Regions from separate parts of the Paenibacillus sp. 2KB_22 genome, predicted to be linked through region 1. Evidence: riboswitches for the same ligand, from Rfam matches in the RefSeq annotation. Region 1 holds a riboswitch; each other region holds the start of a gene.

Region 1 (4,108 bases):
GATCTTAAGACGGTATGCTCCTGATTTTCCTGAGAAGGTCGCATCTGTCATTCAAAAGACGTACGAAAAGCCGATTGTGGTGAACTTGGTGACCAGCCCGCTTGATGCAGACCGAATGGACTATTTGCTCAGGGATGCTTATTTTACAGGTGTAAATTACGGCACGATTGACCTTGATCGCATCCTTCGAATGCTGCGTCCCTATCATGGACGGATTGTAGTCAAGGAGTCAGGCATGCATGCTGTGGAGGATTACTTAATGTCTCGGTACCAGATGTACTGGCAGATTTACTTCCATCCGGTAACTCGTAGTTCTGAAATTATATTGCGGCAAATATTCAAGCGAGCAAAAACACTCATACAGCATGGTTTTCAATTTCGCTTCATGATTGATCCACTCCCTCAATTATTTGCAGGAGAATTATCCGTAGATGAATATTTGCAGTTGGATGAAGCCTTAATTCAGACGGCATTTACGCAGTGGCGCAAGGAGGACGATACTGTTCTGAGTGAGTTATGCGAACGTTTTATGGATCGCAAGTTATATAAGTATGTAGAGCTTGAACAGGTCGACTTGACAATGATGGCAGAGATTCGGGAAGCTTTTGTACAGGCAGGCCTCGATCCCGAATATGATCTTGAAATTGATTTTCCTTCGGATAATCCGTATGATGTTTTTCGTCCAGATGAATCCACGGATAAGCAGATTCTTCTTCTCGATCGACAGGACAATTTACGTGAGTTGTCAGAAGTCTCTGACATTGTCCGTTCCATCAGCGGGCTTCACCGAGGGAAACATCATTTGTATTACCCGCAAAACAAGGTGGATGCGATTATTCACGAATTACCGTCACATATACGCCCCTATTTCTTGTAATCGTGTGGGTATAATCCAATGAAGAATTTCGATATCAAAAGACTTTCTAAAAGAGATATTTTTCATGATACAGTAATCTGCTTTAATGGGGAGTATATGTAGATCGACATAATTTTGTAAATGCAAGTAGGTAAAAATGGCACATTCAGCAATATGTAGATCAGATTATCCGTATATCTTCTATATATTGTAGTTGTGATGAAACAAACGTAATGATGTAATACACAGATGACTCAAAATGTTTTATGTATGAGTCAATGAAATATTGAGATTCACAAATTGGATTTTCAAAAGAAGAAAGTCGTTATTCGACATGAAGGGAGAAATAAACATGATGCTGTTCGACACACACACACATCTGGATGCACCACAATTCGACGAGGACCGCGAGGACATGATTCAGCGTGCTGTGGATGCAGGAGTTGGTCGCATGATCAACATTGGCTTTAACCGGGAGACGATTCCAACCACAATGAAACTTGCTGAAACGTATGACTTTATATATGCAGCTGTAGGGTGGCATCCCGTAGATGCGATCACGATGCAGGAGAGTGATCTGGAGTGGATTGCATCTTTATGCAAGCATGAAAAAGTGGTAGCCATCGGTGAGATTGGATTGGATTATCATTGGGATACTTCTCCGAAGGAAGTACAACATCGCGTATTACGACAACAAATTGCTTTGGCGCGTGAAGTGAACATGCCGATTGTCATCCATAATCGGGATGCACATGAGGATATCATACGAATTTTGCGTGAAGAGAAAGCGGGCGAAGTTGGTGGTGTGATGCACTCGTTCTCGGGAAGCTGGGAAACAGCGAAAAGTTGTCTCGATATGGGTTTCCATCTCTCCTTCGGAGGACCGATCACATTCAAAAATGCAAAGCAACCCAAAGAGGTGCTGGAGAAGGTTCCTATGGACCGGTTTTTCATCGAAACTGATGCTCCATATTTGACACCTCACCCTTATCGTGGGAAACGAAATGAGACAGCGCATGTACGTCTGGTTGCAGAGGCAGCTGCGGAAATTAAAGGCATTTTGGTGGAGGAAATTGCTGCAATAACAACCAAAAATGCCATGGAACGATTTGGAATTCGTTAAAAAAACGAGCAAATGAGGTGAAAAAGGCAGGTAAGCGGAGTTAATTTGCTCTTTGATCCAAATAAATCAAGAATATTACAATATTTTAACCAAATATTCAGAAAAACGTACTTGATCAACGCTTTACAACATGCATCAAAACAGGATATCATCTTTTCAGTGAATTGTTGTGCGGAAAATTGGACAGATGTTCGGGGGATGAACAAAGGGACACTTTCCGATGAAACAACATTACTTTCATGAATCAGTCTCGCTGAGTCTCCGTTAACGGAGAGCGGGGGAACCAATAGGGCTTAAACATCGGTGTATTTGGCCGATGCGCAACGTTCGCTGACCCAAAAGCAGCGAAGGGAACTGCGAAGCCGTATTTGATTTCTTCTTTGGGTCTCGGGGTGAATTCAAGGGCGTCCGCCATGAGCGGGTGACCCAAGATAGGGCGGCTCTCTTTCGCCCGAACCCGACAGCTAACCTCGCAAGCGGAAAAAGAGAGGCAACCTCGTGCATGAATTTCCGATATTCAAAATCATTCGGAAGCCACGAAAGAGTTCCTCTTACACTCTTTCTTTGGCTTTTTTGTTTTTGAATAAAAGAAATGTTGTCATCATACGGTAGGTATTCAGGAGGATGACATCATGTTGCGAAGATTGATTCATGGTGCAGAACCGATCAGTTGGTCGATCTGTGTTCTGTAGAAAATTTGGTATAGTCACGTCAAAGACATCATGCGTTACTTTAGACGGCGAGGCTATGAAGGAGGACGGAGAAGTGGGCACATTCCAACCAGAAGAGACCCATGAGTCACGATCATCCAGTAAGTCTTTCGCGTTGCGGTGGAAGCATGAGAACATGCGTCAAATGGCATTGATCGCGATTTTCTCAATTGCGCTTACAATCATGATCTTGTTAGTCGTTTACGGTCAGGCCGGGAAACAAATTTCACTGGTTATTGATGGCAAAGCTCAGGTGGTAGAGACTCGTACAGGAATGCTTCAGGAAATGCTGGAGGAGCAGTCGATCACAGTCAGCCCTCACGATAAGGTATCCATGTCCATGAACGGGGCGATTACAGATGGAGACCGAATTGTTATTGAGCGGGCCGTTCCAGTTAACATTACGGCAGACGGAGACACCAAGACTCTGTATACAACGGATTCATCGGTAGAAGATGCAATTCAAAAATCAGGTATTCAAGTTGAAAGTAATGATAAAGTGTATCCGGCGCTTGGAACTTCGATCAAAGCGGATATGAAGATTCGTGTAGTGCGCGTAACAAAGCGTACAGTGGATGTAGAACATCCGATCGCTTACAAAGTAATTAAAACGGCTGACCCTAGCTTGTACAAAGGGGATAACCGTGTCGTTGTGAACGGCAAAGAAGGCAAACTTGTACAGCACATCGAAAAGGTATTTCAGGATGGAGAATTGGTCTCCAAAAAAATGGTCGGCAAATCTGTCGCGAATAATCGTGTAGATAAAGTAATTGCTGTCGGCACCAAAGCAAAACCGGTCGTGAAAAAACCAGAGATTCAGACCGTATCGGCTCAGACTTCAACAACCAAGAAGGCTACAACAACGAACTCGAAGAAAACATCTGCCTCGGGCAGCAAAGTGATTACCGTATCCGGGACTTCTTTTAAATACTCCAAAGTACTTAAAAACGTATCCATGACGGCCTACTCTTCCGAAGAGCCTGGCATTGGAACTAAAACAGCTTCTGGTACTCGTGTAACGGAAGGACGCACCATTGCGGTTGATCCCAAAGTCATTCCAATTGGCTGGTGGGTATATATCGAAGGTCTGGGCTTCCGACGTGCGGAAGATACAGGCGGTGCCATTAAAGGGAACAAAATTGATGTATATTATGACAGTGTGAAGCATGCCCTGAATTTTGGACGCAAGAAAGGCAAGACGGTCTACGTGATCGGTCCGGTGAAGCCGGAAGCGAACTAAAATCGTTTTACTTTGAAATGGGAATGCTATAAAATAGTTGCATGAATGATTCATGCGGAATATGCGGCGGAGGGGTCTGAATTCAGTCTCCCCCGCCGTTTGGCAGAGAAGAGGATATTCCTCTTCTTTTTGCGTTAGAAAGGAAGAAATGGAACATGATAAAAGAAGTCATTGTGGTG
Region 2 (4,108 bases), on a different contig from region 1:
AAAATGGATTCCCATAATTACCGTAACGGTCATTCCCAATTGTTGGGCAGCCTTTCGGGCAAGCCGCTCACACAGTTCTTGTTCCTTATGTCCCGGAATATGGACCGTCGTGCCGCTGACTCGCTCATCTTCCACATAGAACGTGGCTACAGCGCCAATATGAGCCTTTCCTCCGGTAACGAGAAAAACCTTATCCTCTCCTGCTTCAATCACCTGTAAACGAATGGATTTCAGATCATATGTACTCATAGTTATTCCACCAATCCTTTTCTATATGTTATATATGGAGGAATTATGGCTGTCATGAATTAAATCAGCAATGAAACTTCTCACACTGCGCATATTTTTTCAAACCCCCGGGCATACCAAAGAGAACGTCATTTTGGAAAAGGAGGCTGTTATTGTGCCCGTACGCCTCATTATGCTGATGGTTATCGTTATTTTTCTCGGAGGATATCAAGCTCCACCAGTTTCATCACGGGATGCTTCAGAACCGCCAAGTGAATCGGTATCCAGTTCTGATTCCGTGGAAGAAGAACAACTGACACTGGGACAGTTACGTCAAAAATATGCCGATACGTTCAAAACCAATGGTCCTTCAACGAAACAGGTTGCGCTGACATTTGATGATGTGCCCGATCCACGGTTTACTCCACAAGTGTTGGATTTGCTGAAAAAGTATAAAGTCAGAGCTACATTTTTCATCGTTGGTAGTCGTGCTGAGAAGCACCCCGATTTGGTAAAAAGGATTGTTAAGGAAGGGCACATTGTTGGCAATCACAGCTACAATCATCCAGAGTTCAGTAAGCTGTCGATGAATGCCTTCCGCAAACAAATTTTACATACCGGGGATATCATTCGCCATATAGCGGGATATACGCCCAAGATGATCCGACCTCCGTATGGAGACATTAATGAAGAACAGCTGAAATGGGCTGCCAGACAACATTATAGTATTGTGAACTGGAACGTTGACTCCCTGGACTGGAAAGGTCTTCCCAAGGAAAAGGTGAAAGATAACATTTTATCTGCCGTAAAACCTGGCTCCATCGTTCTGCAACATGCAGGAGGCGGTGTAGGATCCAATCTGAATGGCACGATTGAGGCTTTGCCTGAAATTATTGAGGAACTGCGTAACCGGGGGTATGAACTGGTTACCTTGGACGAAATGCTGGGATTACCGAAGGCCAAAGAATAGAATAACCGTCTCAGGAAATTATGAACATATTAAAAGGGTGCTGTTCAATCGCAAGTTAGCGACTGGCAGACACCCTGTTTGAATTCATTTTAGATGTAATTTACGCTCTACTTCAGAATGTACAACTCGATGTCCTGAAAACCAAATGTGCTTACCGACTGCTTGCTACCAGGGATGAAGATATCAATTCTGTGACCCTTGATTGCACTGCCCACGTCACGTGCTGTGGCTACAAAAGCCTGTTTTGGCAATCCTGGATGGCTGTGACCCGTTACCAGTACTTTGGTTCCAAGTGGAATCACACTTGGATCAACTGCAATCGTACCCAGTTCAAGGTCATTCCCGAAATAATCGACCGCACCCCATCCTCCATTTTCAGACGGATCTGCAGAGTATGCCGTTGCTTTCACGTTCACAGCTTTACTGTAATCGAATGTTTTCCCCCAGGCTTGAACCACTTTGTTATCTGTGTTAACATCCAAGCTTGCTGCGGTAACCGTTTTGGCTTGGGTCTTGCTCTCCGTCGCCGCGGCAGCTACATTGTTTGCCTTACCGGGAATCGTAATTTTCAAACCACCATAAATGTTGTAAGGCGAAATGTCGTTGTTTGCTTTAACTAACGTGTTAATTGCTACTCCGTATTGTTTCGATAAGGTGTAGAAGGTATCCCCCTCTTTGGCCACATGAACTGAATCGGCGTGAGCCGGAACGGCTTGAATGAGCATTGCTGTTGTCATTAATGCTACTGCTGTTTTGGCTATACGTTTCTTGTTAATCATGGTCTTCCTCCCTCATTGTGCCTGCGAAGTTAGTTGTCGGATTCGGATGAGGAGCCCACCCTATAGGTTCATCATTACATTTGAAACGATATGTACCCCTAATTCACCCCAAGCAGTGTGCTGTAGATCTTCCCCCTGCACAATCTGCATCGTTACATCCCCCGCACTCCCTGTCCGGAAGTTTCGGCAGAGTTCAATATATCACAATTTTGTAACCTGAACTTGTAGTAATTCTTACCAAATGGTTTTAACATGTGTAAGCACGTGTAAGAATACTGTATGCTCTAAAAGTGTCTGGCGAGATATTCCCTATATATTTGGTAACAGAATAGTTACTTTTTTGAATTCCATATATAATTATTTTCAAACAAAAAATAGCGTCACCGACTCGAGGTCAGTAACGCTATTTAATCACTTCATTTAGAGTACTTTCGCAAGAAAATCACGTGTACGTGAATTTTTCGGTGCTCCAAACACCTCATCAGGTGTTCCCTCTTCCACAATAACCCCGCCATCCATGAACAGGATTCGATCTCCCACTTCACGTGCAAAACCCATCTCATGTGTTACGATGACCATAGTCATACCGCCTTCTGCAAGACGTTTCATGACATCCAGTACCTCACCGACCATCTCGGGGTCCAATGCCGACGTAGGCTCGTCAAACAGCATGACATGAGGCTGCATGGCCAATGCTCTAGCAATGGCGATCCGCTGCTTCTGTCCACCGGACAGCTGATTCGGGAATGTATCTTTTTTATCATACAAACCCACGGTGTTAAGCAGATCAGCAGCAATTTTTTCCGCTTCCAGAGTGGATTGTTTCTTCACTTTAATCGGAGCGATCGTGATGTTTTGCTCTACCGTTTTGTGTGGGAACAGGTTGAAATGCTGAAACACCATACCCATTTTCTCCCGAGTTGCGTTAATGTTGTGCTTGGGGTCCGTGATTGACACGCCTTCAAAATCAATCTCTCCCGAGGTAGGCTGTTCCAGCAGGTTCAAACAACGTAAGAATGTACTTTTACCTGAACCGGAAGGACCGATGACCACTACAACCTCACCTTTGCCAATCGTCACGTTGATACCTTTAAGCACATCGTTATTTCCATAAGATTTGTGTAATTGTCTAACGTCTATCACTTGCACTCAACTTCCTTTCCAGTCGTCCCAGCAGCTTGGACAAAATGAACGTCATTACAAAGTAGATGGCTGCTGCAATCAAAAATGGACTCAAGCCTTGGTACGTAATGTTTTTGACCACACTTGCCTGATACATAATATCCACCATACCGATAACCGAGATAATGGAGGATTCTTTGATGATAGTTATGAATTCATTACCGATCGCTGGTAATACAGCTTTGAAGGCTTGTGGCAATATGATATATCTCATCGCGGCGCCTCTTCCCATCCCTAATGAACGCGCTGCCTCCAACTGACCACGATCCACACCTTGGATACCTGCACGGAAAATCTCAGCCAGATAGGCACCACTATTGATTGAAAGTGTAATGATACCTGCCTGAAGTGCCGTGAAGTTAATGCCAAAGCTCAGGGAAAAACCATAGTAAATAATCATCAATTGTACCAGCATCGGTGTGCCACGGATCACTTCAACGTAAGCTGTACCGATCCAGCGCAAGATTGCAGCGTCATGCAAACGGAACAAACAGATGATCAATCCAATAATTACCCCGAAGATAACCCCAAGTGCAGACAACAGAAGTGTATATCCTACACCTGTAGCATAGAAACTTTTGTACTGCCAGAATACTTGGAAAATATTTTGTGATTTGTTTGCTTTATCCGCCATCAAGAGGCTGGCGTCCGTCACCATCTGATTGATTTTATCTTCACTTTTCAATCGCTCAAGTGTTCCATTTACTGCAGCTAGCAGCTCGGTATTTCCTTTACGAATCCCAATTGCAGCTTCTGCTTGCTCTTCGTCCGGGACAGCAGCAGCAAGTCCAATGATATCGTCCAGATAACCTGCAGCAACGGTGTCTTCAACGATTGCCGCGTCAATGCGTTTGGTTTGCAGTTGAAGCACGATATCGGAGATTTTATCAAGCGCAGTAAGCTTCGCTCCTGGAATACTCTGTCCAATCGTTTCCTGAATGGAGCCTTT
Region 3 (4,108 bases), on a different contig from region 1:
CAACCGAATCGTATTTGGCGAAGATCTGTTCGAGCTGGCTGAAATCAATCCAGGGGTGCAGAGCGCGTGCCAGTCTGATCAATCGTTTTCCCATGGCGGCAGCTTGTTCTCTGAGATCTCCAGGAGTTCGCTGAACATGGACCAGTTTGTCGATCAGAGCTATCCGCCATGTATCCTTGTGATCTGCTGCGGTATAGATGCCTTTGATGGCCATGCCTTCAAGACGAACAATGCTGGGATGCAACTGACAACGCATGAATGATTCGAGATCTTCAGCATTACGAATGGTACCCTCCCTGATATGGATATCCATGCCGAAGGAATGGGTAAACCCTCCAACCTGAATAGAGGAATCAAGCAGTTTGACATAATCGAGCAGCTTATTCCCACGGTTCACAATCATTCGCCTCCTGTGTTCGTTAAATGTCATATTAAGTGACATTTATATTCTTTTTTGTTTGCTTTATGTTTGAAAATCCGAATTATATGATAGTTATCATCCCATAAATGTCCGCATTTTGTCAATAGAATTGGTGGGATTTAATGTATTAAATCTAAATTCAGTTATATGTGTTATTTTATATTACGTATAATGTAAGTTGTGAGTTGCAGGGAGGACTATATATAATGAATCAACAAAATCGGCTCTAGCCGAAAAAAGAGGGGATCGAATCTAATGATATGCAGTTCATGGATAAACATGACGAGAATATGCGTTTTTTGAGGAAAATGCCTACCCAAAAAGAAGGTTTAAAAAATACTTTACTTTTAGTTCTGAACCCGGTATAATCAATTCTGTTGCCGATTATTTACGACATGCGGTCGTGGTGGAATGGCAGACACGCTATCTTGAGGGGGTAGTGGGCGTATGCCCGTGGAGGTTCGAGTCCTCTCGACCGCATCATATGAACGATTAAGAAGAAGCTTTCCATTAATGGAAAGCTTCTTTTTTTGCTTTTTTGAACAGTCTGACATCAAGGTTTGAGAAAAAAAGGCCATCCATTACCGGGGACGATTGTACCTTCCCTTCCAGCTATGGCGGCCCATGTATTATTTTTGCAGCAAGTTCTTGATATCTTCTTCAATTTTGTCAGGTGTTGTTTTGGGAGCATAACGTTTAACTACCTGTCCGTTCTGATCCACGAGGAACTTGGTAAAATTCCATTTGATTGCTTTGGAGCCGAGCAGGCCGGGTGCTTCTTTGCTAAGGTGCTGGAAGAGAGGGTGAGCGCTTGAGCCGTTCACATCAATTTTCTCAAACATCGGGAAGCTTACGCCATAATTCATCTGACAGAACTCGGCGATATCGTCGGAAGATCCTTTTTCCTGTGCAAACTGGTTGCTTGGAAAACCAAGGACTTCAAATGGCGCATCCTGGAACTTGTCTTGCAGTTCTTGCAGACCTTTGAATTGAGGAGTAAGTCCGCATGAGCTTGCCGTATTCACAATCAGTAACACTTTATCACGGTAGTCGGACATTTCAACTTCTTGACCGCGAAGGGTATTCACTTTGTAATCGTAGACTGTCATCTCAATCGCCTCCATGATATCATCTGATACCTCTTATTATATTGGTTGCAATTAATTAATGCAAAACTTATATGGTGTTAAATGAATCAAAACAGGCAAGTTGTGCAGATTGCGTGAATGAATTGCGAAGTGATTTTCACCAGAGTGAGAATTAGATAGCCTTGAAGAGGTAGATAGAGTATAACCATATTGTAAGCGTTATTATATATGAATAATGGCGAAAATCTGTCGATTCGGTGATCTGTCCGGACTTTACACCGCCATGGCACGGGTGTATGATTCATAACGTAATTTCAATTTAAACTAAATTGTACTTGAAAAACGAAACAAACGATAATATCGCTCGATCTTAACTTAAGATATACGAACGATGTTTTAATCGCTGAGTTTCCATTCATTCATGAGTGGGAAACGGGGGAACCAACAGAATGCGCTGTCTTGGACAGTAGGCATTCATGGGGTGAATTTTCCGGTGACAGCCGGAAATAGGGCGACTCTCGCGCCCGAATCCGTCAGCTAACCTCGTAAGCGTTAAAGGGAGAGGCAACAAGCCGTACGCTGATTCATGGCGTTTTCGCCATGGGTTCTTTAAGAAGCGTTCGGGAGGCCTTGGTCCCCCACGCTTCTTTTTTGTTGTCTTTTCACGCCAAGGGAGGAACGAATGATGGATACTGAGATGATCTTAGTGACTGCTCCTAATGAAGCAGGACGCAAATTTATCAAATTGCTGATGTACAAAAAAATGCCGTTTGCCGTTCTAACCAACAGTGCAGGGGAAGAGCGCAGACTCCGTAGAATCGGAGTAGAGCATGTCATTCGCATGAATACGGCTGCAGCTCAAAAATGGTTTTTGCCGCAGGGCAGTGTGGGCAACGTGTTTATTTTCGAGAATAGCCTGAACCTGACCTGTCGTTATTTACAGATATGTCGATCATGGACATCGAAATCCCTGTGCGTCATTACGGAGCAAAGCCATCCGAAGGGAATCTATCGGGGAATGGGTGCAGACCGGATTGTATATTCGCTTAACGGAGAGGTCGGCTTTCTCCTCAATGGTTAATGCCATAGCTTGTGATTGCTCAGGTGTAAGGTGCCTGTTATAATTGAAAGTATCGATAAACGGAAATTTGAGGAGACTCATGCATGATGGTGAGTCTTCTTTTTTATGCTTACAAGGAGGAATTGGCGTGCCGGATGTGAGTGGATTAAAGTGGTTGTTTTTTGATGTTGGAGATACACTGGTGGACGAATGGGAGCCGGTTGATGATATTATCGGACAGTTCGTCCGCGAAGCCAGTGCTTTGGGGTATCCGGTAAAGATTGAGGCGGTACGCGAACTGTTCGCGAACTGTTACCAGAAATATGAGCAATGGCCTATGAGGGTGGCGATCCGCACATTCATTGAAGACGAGGGACATCAGAAACAGATTCAGGACAAGCTGAAGTTTCAAAAAGATCTTGAACGTCCTTTTCCTTCAGCGGATTCCGTTCTTCAGCAGTTGTCGCGGTATTATCGCATTGGCATTATTGCCAATCAAAGTCCTGGAACGGAAGAAAGACTGGAGAGTTACGGACTGCGGAAGTATGTTGATGTTCTGGCCTGCTCGGCTGAAGAAGGGGTGTCCAAGCCAGATCCAGAGTTATACGCTGTAGCCTTGAAACAGGCAGGTTGTGCGCCAGAGGAAGCCGTCATGGTCGGGGATCGGATTGATAACGATATCATTCCTGCCCGGAAGCTGGGCATGCATACGATTCGAATTATGCAGGGTTATGGAAGATTCCAGCCAGACCGATCGGATGATGAACGCGCGGATTGGACTGTGGATTCATTGGATCAACTTCTGCCTTTACTTGTGCCGGATCAGGATTAGATGATTGTTTGTTAGAGCTAGAGTTTTACTGCAAAAAGAAACACGTTGCTGTACTGCAACAATAAAGGCTGATCAACTTGGTATTGAATACCGGAGTTGATCAGCCTTTTTAGTATTTAGTCGATCAGAACGAGATCAGAATAACCGGATCGTCTGAATGATCAGATACACATTCAGCACAACGATAATCGCTGTAATGACCCATGAGATGATTTTGAGCCACATTTTGTTGGCGAATGCACCCATGCTTTTTTTATCACTCGTGAACATCACCAGAGGGATTACTGCAAAAGGTAATTGAAGAGACAGCACAACCTGACTCAAAATGAGCAGTTCTTCTGTGCCGTGTTCTCCTGCGATTGCTGTGACAATTACTGCCGGGATGATAGCGATCAGACGTGTGACCAGTCTGCGCAGCCAAGCCGGAATCCGAATGTTGAGGAAACCTTCCATAACAATCTGCCCAGCGAGTGTACCTGTAAGGGTAGAATTCTGGCCTGATGCTAACAGCGCCACACCGAACAGGATACTTGCGATTGTAGTCCCTAATAGGGGTGTGAGCAAGTGGTAGGCATCTGAGATCTCGGCAACCTGCGTCATGCCGGCACTATGGAATACAGCAGCTGATACAATCAGGATGGCCGCATTGATGAACAAGGCGAGTGTCAACGCGATTGTAGAATCCATGGTCGAGTACCGAATAGCTT
Region 4 (4,108 bases), on a different contig from region 1:
CCGGGATCATCTCCGGCCGGAAGACCTGGATGCGGCGGTCGCAGAGCTCGCCGCATCCCTCGGGGCCGCTGTCGTCACGACGCTCGGCCCCGAGGGGGCTGTGTACGCGGCGGCGCCTGGCGGCCGCGTACAGGCAGGGCGTGCCGGCGCATGCCGTGCGCCCGGCTACGCCGTAAGCGCCGTCGATACGACCGGCGCTGGCGATTGCTTCAACGGCGCGCTGGCGGTAGCCCTCGCGCGCGGTGAGACGTTGGACGCGGCCGTAGGCTTCGCCATGGGTGCGGCCGCGTTATCCGTGACGAAGCTCGGCGCCCAGTCCGGGATGCCGTCCGCACGTGAAGTGCAGGCCTTTCTGGCTGAGCATGCAGCAGAGGCCTAATAAATGGCATAACAAAGAGGCTCTTAAGTTCCCAAAAGGGGATTAAGGGCCTCTTTGTTATGTGCATGCAGAGATTATTTCTTCTCTGACAGCCACATGGCGATATTGGCAATCTCTTCATCCTGCAGTTTGCCCTTGAAGGAAGGCATACCGCCTTTACCTTTGACAATTGTAGTATAGATCTTCTCCAGATCATCCTGGCTACCGATGTTTGCCAGAGCAGGTCCTACGCCACCTTGAAGCTGATCCCCGTGACAGGAGATACAATTGGCTTTGACCAATGCTTCAGCCTGTCCGGCATCCAATGTTACTTCCGGCATGGTGGGCTTGGCTTCTTCAGCCACTTCTTCTTTCCCTGGAAGCGTAAACATTAAAACAATAGCTAAAGCGCATGCTGCAAAAAATACTCCGCTCATGATCCATTTGTGCATCCCTTATGTCCCCTCCAGAATGAAAGATCATCTAACCTGAAACTATCCATATCATTATAACGGAACCTGTACTGACATCATAGCATTTTGTGGGAAATTTTTGAACTAATCACATAACAAGGCGCAAATTAGGTTGTTTTGCAATGGATTTTAATCACGAGGCCCTTCATAAACCATACAGTGAAAGGGCTTTAAGCCGCTCGGGGTCTGTCGTTCGTATGTATCCTGAGTGACAAATCCACTTTTCAGATAGACTTGAATGGCACGAGCATTCCAAGTGAGCACTTCCAGATCAATCTCATTCATCGGATTTCGGCGAATGGCTTCCTGTACAAGGGCCGTGACAAAAGCTGTCCCTTGACCCTGACCACACAGCTCTGGATGCATGCCGAGGCCAATCCGAGTTACCCCTTGAAGTGGGAAGTATTGAGCAAATCCACATATACGATCGTTCTGATCCAGGACGGTCGCATATTGCTCTTGCCGCAACTGCGCATCTCCGAATTCCACTTCCAGTGCTTTCATCTGCTCCCAGGGGAGCCAGCTGTAGATATTATAAGGCGGATCATACTGCCAACTGCAGATGAGCTCCGCATGTTCTTCTCGCATGGGTACAACGTGAAAAGTCACAGGGGCTTCCTTCATACACTTGCATGCTCCTTTCCTTGAAACAGAACTCTTTGTCCACTCTACAAAAGAGCAGTTCATTTAGCAAGTCACCCTTACCAGAAAAAAAATGAAACAAAAGTTCTGTTAATTTCGTTTATATTATAACAGGATGGGTAAAAACATCATAAGGGCACGGACGAACGAACGCAAAATGAGCCTGTTGATGTCGCAGGATAGCCCCGAGGGTAACTTGCAACATGAATCAGGATGGAAGCACAAAAAAACCGCCGGATACATTCCTGCGGAGAATGTACCGGGCGGTTCTGTTATGCTTCTTGCTTCGTTCCAGTATGGTTAATGGTTACAGCATCATGTTGCTCAGCTTGTCCCTAGTCAAGGGCCAGTGATTCATATGCGTCCGTGCTCATAATCCGTTTAGCGCCAACATAACGATTGGCCCAGTAGTTTTCACTCAATGCACTGATCGTAACGCCTTTGGAAGAAGAGGAGTGTGCGAACTTTCCATCCCCTACAAAGATTCCTACATGTGATACGCCTTTACCTGTTGTATTAAAGAATACCAGATCGCCAGCTCTCATTTCCATGCGGGATACGGAATCGCCCATGTCGAATTGGGAACTGGATTGGCGTGCCAAATCAATACCCAATTTGTCGAATACATACCGTGTAAATCCGGAGCAGTCAAAGCCGTTAAGCGTTGTTCCCCCACTTTTGTATGTAGTTCCCATTGCTGAATCAATTACTTTATCCATTTTTGAATCTGCGAATGCGCTACCTGCACCAAGCGATAATGCGAATGTGATGCTAAGTACAGCTGCGGTTAATTTCTTCTTGAACAAGAGATATTCCCCTTCCAACGCCTGCGAGGTTAGCTTAAGGATTCGGTTGAAGGTCCCCTATGATCCCTCTGTAGCAAGATCAATTCACCCATAACTGGTTCCCCCGCTTCCCAGGTGCCAGGAATTTGGCTATGCTAGTTATGCACCTGCGAAATCAAGAAATGACGATTTAATTTTAAGTAGTTACAAATATGAATGTAAAGATTACAAAGTTGTTACTAAAAACTCACTGCGATTATTGTAACAGAGGAGTACGGCTTTGGCAACGTTTAGCAACAAATTTAGCAAAAAAAACCTCGACCTTTGACGGGGAAAGGTTGAGGTTTGCCTATTTATAAGTACATATTAGGCCATGAGTTTAACATGTGATGGTAACAATTTTTAAACTATGTGCTCTCACCTTTGGATATTTTGGACTGCCATAATCGGAAATGGCTGCATATTTTCCACAGATTCAATAGACATCTGGCAAGTGGATACGTCTGTTGTAGTATAAGTCCGGTAAGTCCCGTTAATAACCATGAGGCTGAAGTGAATGCCCCAAAGACGAGCAGGTGGACTCCGCCCAGCAGGAGTGCAATGCCGATAACGGCGATGAGATGACGCAGTGCAATCCAGAGTGCTTTGAGGGTGCCGTGAGCTCCGCCTTCTCCTTCTGGTGCCGACACACCGAACTGCATGTAGAGGATGACATGGTGGATGATCCAACCATATACAATCCAGGCAGCAACATAAGGTATACCAGGCAAAAGTAATTGAAGGGAATGAAATCCGTCCATGAGAATCGAGTAGAGCTTTGGTATGAGCCAGTATGCGGGTAAAAGTATCAATAATGTACGTATGGTGTGCAGCAGCAGCATCGGTTTCCACAGTTTTTTGATTCCCCGGACGAATGGGATGCGCTCTTCTGTAGAATTAAAGTGCTGAAGTGAGTAGAGCAGCCCTGCCTGAATGAGGGGGCTGATCAACATGCGAACCAGCAGCATGCCCCCCAGGATCCATAGATAACGATGAACCTCCGGATGGGTAGACAAGTTAAGTTGACTTTCCATTTTGAACAAAAGTGTACTTAGCTCCCCAGCATCAGAATCTGGATAGCGCAGGAGTAGTGGGACGACTGCCGATTGTACCATTCGATAGAAGAAATATCCCCAAATGAGTTGATAAAGAAATAAGAGTGCGGCAATGAACATATGCTGACGGACGAGAAACCAGCCTTCACGTATTTTCGCTTTCACCTTTTCCACCTCACCATGACAGACCTCCGAATATGGCTTCTATTAGTTTGGTTACACTCATGCTCCAGCGGGATTTTGCCTGCTCATCCAGTCCGGATTTCAGGAAATTGTTCATATGGCGGTTCTCCAGCACGATCGTGTACAGGGGATCGGTCATGGCCCAGGATATGGGGGATGTGTGCGTTAATTTATAGGTAATGCGATCTTCTTTGCCATCCCATTGCTTGGTGAGGATATGTCCGTCTTCAAAAGCAATGCGAACAGGAACGGCGTTGTAATCACTGCCTTTTTTGGCGATCGTCACGGATGACTCGTACAATGTTTGACCGTCTTTCTGTACAGGCGTAACACGAATCTTCTCTACAGCAAAGTCAGCCATTCCGTTACCATAGACGTATTGGTCAAAATAATCAGACCAGGAAGTGCGGGTCACTTGTTCCACAACGTTCTGAAAATCAGCCGAAGTGGGATGTTTGAAGCGGTACTTCTTTACATAGGTAGAGAGAATGCGTTCCATCTTTTTCGCACCGACTTGATGTTCAATACCGAGCAATACAAGCTTGCCACGTGTGTAGACATTGGCTGCATACT

The links. A riboswitch is a leader RNA that binds a small molecule or an ion and turns the genes downstream of it on or off. The one in region 1 is predicted to bind cyclic di-AMP.
Region 2: linked by a shared signal. The riboswitch ahead of AB4111_RS12640 (3D domain-containing protein) and the one ahead of AB4111_RS29840 (ubiquitin-like domain-containing protein) in region 1 are both predicted to bind cyclic di-AMP.
Region 3: linked by a shared signal. The riboswitch ahead of AB4111_RS09395 (hypothetical protein) and the one ahead of AB4111_RS29840 (ubiquitin-like domain-containing protein) in region 1 are both predicted to bind cyclic di-AMP.
Region 4: linked by a shared signal. The riboswitch ahead of AB4111_RS30445 (C40 family peptidase) and the one ahead of AB4111_RS29840 (ubiquitin-like domain-containing protein) in region 1 are both predicted to bind cyclic di-AMP.

The regions. Positions count from the first base shown of each region.
Region 1 covers NZ_JBFRHG010000011.1:51,402-55,509, reverse strand. The annotation lists gene AB4111_RS29850 (HD domain-containing protein) at 1-877, shown strand, start outside; gene AB4111_RS29845 (TatD family hydrolase) at 1,209-1,979, shown strand; cyclic di-AMP (ydaO/yuaA leader) riboswitch at 2,221-2,474, shown strand; gene AB4111_RS29840 (ubiquitin-like domain-containing protein) at 2,745-3,929, shown strand; gene rnmV (ribonuclease M5) at 4,085-4,108, shown strand, end outside.
Region 2 covers NZ_JBFRHG010000002.1:385,886-389,993, forward strand. The annotation lists gene AB4111_RS12630 (hypothetical protein) at 1-249, opposite strand, end outside; gene AB4111_RS12635 (polysaccharide deacetylase family protein) at 404-1,198, shown strand; gene AB4111_RS12640 (3D domain-containing protein) at 1,306-1,977, opposite strand; cyclic di-AMP (ydaO/yuaA leader) riboswitch at 1,980-2,176, opposite strand; gene AB4111_RS12645 (amino acid ABC transporter ATP-binding protein) at 2,398-3,120, opposite strand; gene AB4111_RS12650 (ABC transporter substrate-binding protein/permease) at 3,107-4,108, opposite strand, start outside.
Region 3 covers NZ_JBFRHG010000001.1:2,117,734-2,121,841, reverse strand. The annotation lists gene AB4111_RS09410 (urease accessory protein UreF) at 1-397, opposite strand, end outside; tRNA gene AB4111_RS09405 (tRNA-Leu) at 819-901, shown strand; gene AB4111_RS09400 (glutathione peroxidase) at 1,051-1,530, opposite strand; cyclic di-AMP (ydaO/yuaA leader) riboswitch at 1,901-2,076, shown strand; gene AB4111_RS09395 (hypothetical protein) at 2,192-2,590, shown strand; gene AB4111_RS09390 (HAD family hydrolase) at 2,718-3,401, shown strand; gene AB4111_RS09385 (Nramp family divalent metal transporter) at 3,537-4,108, opposite strand, start outside.
Region 4 covers NZ_JBFRHG010000013.1:17,354-21,461, forward strand. The annotation lists gene rbsK (ribokinase) at 1-379, shown strand, start outside; gene AB4111_RS30435 (c-type cytochrome) at 454-810, opposite strand; gene AB4111_RS30440 (GNAT family N-acetyltransferase) at 961-1,455, opposite strand; gene AB4111_RS30445 (C40 family peptidase) at 1,809-2,279, opposite strand; cyclic di-AMP (ydaO/yuaA leader) riboswitch at 2,283-2,420, opposite strand; gene AB4111_RS30450 (hypothetical protein) at 2,666-3,517, opposite strand; gene AB4111_RS30455 (M1 family metallopeptidase) at 3,528-4,108, opposite strand, start outside.